2 regions of the Pseudoalteromonas sp. 2CM36K genome follow, and region 1 is predicted to be linked to the other one. Evidence: predicted binding sites of a transcription regulator. Region 1 holds the regulator's gene; the other holds the start of a gene.
What was found. Region 1 encodes sigma-54, which starts transcription at its own class of promoters, with help from an activator protein. Its sites were predicted from a motif close to GTTGGCACGNNNNTNGNNT; they were not measured.

Region 1 (3,129 bases):
GCCAATTCACTGATAAATTCTAAAATTCTTTTTTTACTATTAAAAAGGACCGCAGCTTTACTGCAGTCCTGACAGATAAGTGAGCTTAGTTTCATAGTGTTAGTGTCGAGCAAGTTTCTCTTTGTGTTTAATTACTTGACGATCTAGCTTGTCAATGAGCGAGTCTATAGCGGCATACATATCTTGATGCTCAGTAGAAGCAAAAATCTCAGCGCCACTAACATGAACGGTTGCTTCAGCTTTTTGGTTTAGTTTTTCTACATCGAGAATAACGTGCACATTCGTTATGTGATCAGTGTGCCTCTGTAACTTCGAAAATTTGCTATTTACGTAGTCTCTAAGCGAGTCGGTAATATCTACATGACGACCAGTTAAATTCAGTTGCATAAACATTTTCCTCTTTGTTGTACGCCTTAAATCAAACTTTTACGTTGATTAGACGGGGGAATAGCTAGAGATTCGCGATATTTTGCTATAGTTCTCCTCGCTACTTTAATTCCTTGCTCTGCCAATATATCTGCAATTTTACTATCACTCAATGGTTTAGCTGAGTTTTCTGCAGCGATTAATTTTTTAATTAATGCTCGTATTGCTGTTGATGAGCATTCGCCACCATTTTCAGTACTTACATGGCTTGAAAAGAAATATTTAAGCTCAAAAATGCCACGTGGTGTGTGCATATATTTTTGCGTAGTAACACGTGAAATAGTCGACTCGTGCATTTCCACCATTTCAGCCACATCGTTAAGTACCATAGGCTTCATCGCCTCAGGACCATGTTCAAAAAAGGCCTGTTGTTGCTGCACAATACAGTTAGTTACTTTAAGCAGTGTGTCGTTTCTACTTTCTAAGCTTTTTATAAACCATTTAGCCTCTTGTAAGTGCGAGCGAATAAACTGGCTATCACCACTTGATTTAACCGTACGCGACATAGCTGCATATTGGCTATTTACTCTGATCTTAGGCATGCTATCTGGGTTTAGTTCAACCACCCAACGGCCTTTTACTTTTTTAACCGACACGTCAGGAATAACGTACTCAGACTCTTCTCTGACAATAGTGTCTGCCGGTTTTGGGCTGAGCGTATGAATCAACGTCATGATTTCTTTAAGCTCATCTTCTTTAAGCTTTGTTTTTTTCATCAACGTGCGATAGTCACGCGCAGCCAGTAAATCAATATGATCGGTTAAGATCATTTTTGTTTCGTTTAAAAAAGGTGTGTCTTTATCAAATTGATTTAGCTGAATACACAAGCACTCTTGTAAACTACGCGCGGCTATTCCCACTGGATCAAATAGTTGAATACGCTTTAGTACCGCTTCTATTTCGTCAAGTTCAACTTCATCTTCGGCGTCGTTTTCTTGGTTAAAGCTTTCTAATATTTCTTCACAGCTAAGGGTTAGAATCCCTGAGTCGTCCACAGCTTCTACAATTGCAATAGCTATCGCTTCATCGGTAGGGCTAAACGGCGTCAGTTGAAGTTGCCACATTAAATACTCATGCAGCGTTTCAGTCGAAGAGCCTTGATAAATAGATTCATCTTCTGGCATTGGGCCCGATGAAGAGGCAGGCGCAGCACTCATATATTCATCCCAAGTAACATCCATAGCCATATCATCGCTAATGGTGTCTTTGGTCATTGCTTCGCCGCTATCTTGCTCATACTCGCTAGGTTTATCGTCAGCTGAGGCACTTAGCGTTAAGTCATCGTTATCGGCTTTTTGTTCGTTTTTACCTGCTGTGTCTTCGCTGTAATCGTGTTCTTCAACTTCAAGCAAGGGGTTGCTATCGAGCGCTTCTTGAATTTCTTGCTGGAGATCCAATGTACTGAGTTGCAATAAGCGAATTGCTTGTTGCAACTGTGGAGTCATTGTAAGTTGCTGGCCCATGCGCAGCTGTAATGATTGCCTCATGTATCTCTAACAATCCTTTTAAATTACGGTCTGTTGACCTTTGCGATTAAAATTTGTTCAAACTAGGGGCGGTTTAATTGCGGCGCGAGGTTTGTAACCTAGTGGACTAAGTCAAAACCGAGCAACAAAGAGTAAATCGTCCCTAGGCAGAACCCGAAGGGCAGCGCCTGTTTGGCATTGATGCTGCGTTATCGCCTATTTATGGGGAATACCACACCACATAGGCTCTGCCTTGCCTAAATATCAAACAGACTGCTGCAAATTCAACCTTGATAGGTCAACAGACCTAAGTATGATTAATCTTAGCAGATGCTTAGTGGAATAACACACATATTAGAGCTTGAACTGCTCGCCCAAATAAACATCGCGTACTGTTTTATCGTTTAATACGTATTCAGGAGTGCCTGATGCAATTAACTCCCCATGAGAAACTATGTAGGCTTTTTCACAAACATCAAGTGTTTCGCGCACATTATGATCTGTAATAAGGACGCCAATGCCACGGTTTTTAAGATGCTCTATAATCTTTTTAATATCTAATACTGAGATAGGATCAACCCCCGCAAAGGGTTCGTCTAAAAGGATAAATTTAGGGTTTGCTGCAAGCGCGCGAGCAATTTCAACGCGGCGACGTTCACCACCTGATAAAGCCATACCTTGACTATCGCGGATATGCTGAATGCTAAATTCATCAAGTAAATTATTTAAAGTATCTTCGCGTTGTTGTTTATTTAATTCTTTACGTGTTTCTAAGATAGCCATTAAGTTTTGATAAACAGTCAGCTTTCTAAAAATAGACGACTCTTGCGGTAAATAACCAATCCCTAAACGCGCTCGGCTGTGCATCGGTAATAAAGTAATATCTTTATCATCAATTGATATTTTGCCTTTATCGCTAGGTACAAGGCCTACAATCATATAAAAGGTGGTGGTTTTACCTGCACCATTAGGGCCAAGTAACCCCACAATACTGCCAGCTTCAACCTCTAGGCCAACGTTTTTCACCACTTCACGACCTTTGTAGCTTTTAGCTAATAGCTCTGCTTTTAATGTGCTCATGGTTGGCCTTTATCATCTTCTTTTTTATTTTCAACAGGCACTAAAATAGTGTGTACACGGTCTGTTGAGTTTTCGTCTTTTTCTGCGCTAATTAACTGCTGCTCGATATCGTAAGTGATACTTTTAGCTGTTATTTTTTGACCTGCTTGAGCAATGC
Region 2 (3,129 bases), on a different contig from region 1:
TATTAAGGGCGGTGAAAAACTCGATGCCATGATAAGCGATAAAATAAATCTGCAGTCAGCAAATAAAGAGGGTGACAATAATACTGATGCAAGCCAAGGTGAGTAAATAATTTAAAACCCCGAAGGTAAAAGCATTGGGAAATAGTTACTGACTATCAGCGCGTTTTTACAAAGTAAAACGCGCTATTTATAATAAGTAATATAAGGGTCTGTTGACCTTTGCGGATTAAAATTAGTTCAAACTAAGAGCTATTTAATCGCGACGCGAGGTTTGTTGACTAGTGGGCTCGATAACTGCTCCTGCTTTATTCTACTGGCTTACATCCATGTAAGAATAAGTAAAAACCGAGCAAAGCTTCCGTGTCCAGCTCACACTCCTTGCCACCATCCATATAGACAACAAAGAGTAAATGTCCCTGGGCAGAACCTTTGGCTAAATACCAAACAGACTGCTGTAAATTCAACCTTGAAAGAACAACAGACCCAATTGATAACCTGAAGTAATTAAAGCCTTGCGCTAACTGCCTTAAAAACGCCTCAATTAGAAAACTATATCGATAAGGTTTCTCATCTCAAAATAGATTATTTAATCAACCGAACTAGAGCACAAGCTTGATGTAAGCGCTTTATAATAAGTGTTTATAAATAAAGGTTTCAAAAGCATAAGCAGCTGCAATGAGCGTCGCGATTGATGCGTAAACTAAACTAAAAGGCATTTAATTAAGTATTTAAACTGGCTTGGGAATATGCTCTGCAGTGAATTATATTGTGCAAACTATAAAAAAGCGCCGCTTGTGTTGGAGAAACAAGCAGCGCTGAGGGATAAGTTAAGTGTATTAGTTAAGAAAAAGTTATATTAAATGACACTAATTTTGTTATGAATGATTTTAACCCCATCCATATTTTCTAAAAACTTTTGTGCAAGAGCGCGTTCAAAACCGTTATTGGCTTCGCCTTTAAGTTCAACGTCACCGTCATTAACGTGTACGTTTAGTTTTTCTAACTTTAAATTTGGGTTAGTGCGCAATTCATGAGTAATAGATTGTTGTAAATTAGGTTGTGTAGCCACACTGCTAACTACAGCTAAATGCGTTGCTGCACTGACTTTAAAAGCAGAGGCTAATAAAAATAAACAACAAAACGAAATAAAACCGATAGTAAATTTAATGCGACTCATAACTATATCCTTAGTGTGTTACTAAAAAACAATGCCATTACTCGGCGTTTTAATACTCGTATATTCGATAGGGTTACAAGTTTCATTCCAAGATTAACTATTTGAAATAAATTACTATTTTATTAATTAGTTATTCAGCTAAGTATTTTTTACATATTACTATGAATAGCTTACTCACTGTTTTTAAGCCACAAAAAAGCCGACAAACGTCGGCTCAATTAAATGTGTTAAAGCTAAAGCTATTTTTTCTTTTTAGCTTTGGCTTTTTTCTTTGCTTTCATTTTTACTGGATCTTTACGCTTTTTAACCGGTGGTTTGGCTTCTTTATGCTTTGGCTCTAATCCTTTAAATACACGGCGTTTTAGCTTTTGCTCTATGTAACGTTCTACTTTGTAAAGTATGCCAATGTCGTGCGCTTCAATGAGTGAAATTGCAATACCTTTTTTACCAGCACGACCCGTACGGCCAATACGGTGTACGTATACATCCGCAGTGCGAGGCATATCAAAATTAATTACGTGGCTTATATCAGCTACATCAATACCGCGCGCGGCGACATCAGTTGCTACCAAAATGCGAGTTTTGCCACTGTGGAAATTTTCCATGGCTTTCATGCGTTTGTCTTGTGGCATTTCACCACGTAGCCACGCAGCTTTTACGCCGTTATTGGTTAGTTCACCAATAAGGGTTTCAAGACGCTCACGGGTTTTTACAAACACAATCGCTTTACTAACATCAGGGCCATTTAAGGTGTTAACTAATAGCTCAAGTTTATGATGATAATCATCCGCTAAATGAACCCATTGATGTATTTTAGCTTTTTCTTTGCGTGATGATTCGGCTTCAAGTAGCGCGGGGTCGTTTAAAATACGCTCAGCAAATAATTCTACGCTGTCACCTTCAAGGGTGGCTGAGAATAAAAAGCACTGACGACGGTTTTTAGCTTCATCACAAATGCGCAGCATTTCTTTACGAAAACCCATGTCGAGCATGCGGTCGGCTTCATCAAGAATGAGCATTTCTACGTTTTCTGCGTGGAAGTTTTCGGTTTCCAAATACTCCATTAAACGCCCAGGTGTGGCGATTAAAATGTCGTTATTATTTTCAAAAATTTCTTTGTGTGTACCGTAGTTTATACCGCCGGTAACCACCCCAATTTTTAACTGGGTTTGCTTTGCAAGTAACTCACATTGTTCATGAATTTGATAAGCAAGCTCGCGCGTTGGGGTCATAATTAATACCCGTGCAAAGCCCGGAACACGACGCGGAAAATCCATTAAATATTGAATTGCCGGAATTAAAAATGCCGCCGTTTTACCTGTACCTGTTGGTGCAGACGCTAAAATATCGCGTCCTTGCAACGCCTCAGGAATGGCTTGTTGTTGAATGCTAGTGGGGGTTTCATAGCCCATTTTATTAATAGCATTGAGTAGCTTATCATCAAGATCAAATTCAGAAAATTGCATAGAGTGTCAAAAATAGGGGACAATTGCCGTTAATTATACGCACTTAAACCTGCTTGGTGAATGAAAAGGTGAAAAAATGTCTGGTTTTGCATTTAAACAATTTAAGGTTGAGCACGACCAGTGCGCCATGAAGGTCTCTACCGATGGTATTTTACTGGGGGCATGGGCTGATTTAAGTGGGGCAAATACGTTACTTGATATAGGAACAGGTACAGGGTTACTGGCTCTAATGTGTAAGCAACGAGCGCCACATTTAAAGGTGAGTGCGGTTGAAGTTGATGAAGCAGCCTATCAGCAGGCTTTTCAAAATTGCCAGCAAAGTCCTTGGCCGGATATTAGTATTTACCATCAGTCTATTCAGCAGTTTGAGGCTGCTGGTTTATTTGATTGTGTTATAGTTAATCCGCCTTATTTCAATCACAGTTTAAAAGGTGATAATGCAGCGCGAAATATCGCTCGCCATACCGATGGTTTAAGCTTTGCAGA

Region 2: a site for sigma-54 is predicted at 1,251-1,269, ahead of MTN97_RS04605 (BON domain-containing protein). Genes of this name have one in related genera too.

The regions. Positions count from the first base shown of each region.
Region 1 is NZ_JALNTK010000028.1:33,616-36,744, reverse strand. Features, by position in the region: gene ptsN (PTS IIA-like nitrogen regulatory protein PtsN) at 1-95, opposite strand, end outside; gene hpf (ribosome hibernation promoting factor) at 100-387, opposite strand; gene MTN97_RS15845 (RNA polymerase factor sigma-54) at 414-1,913, opposite strand; gene lptB (LPS export ABC transporter ATP-binding protein) at 2,247-2,972, opposite strand; gene lptA (lipopolysaccharide transport periplasmic protein LptA) at 2,969-3,129, opposite strand, start outside.
Region 2 is NZ_JALNTK010000005.1:120,789-123,917, forward strand. Features, by position in the region: gene MTN97_RS04600 (mechanosensitive ion channel family protein) at 1-106, shown strand, start outside; gene MTN97_RS04605 (BON domain-containing protein) at 857-1,177, opposite strand; gene srmB (ATP-dependent RNA helicase SrmB) at 1,417-2,643, opposite strand; gene MTN97_RS04615 (tRNA1(Val) (adenine(37)-N6)-methyltransferase) at 2,720-3,129, shown strand, end outside.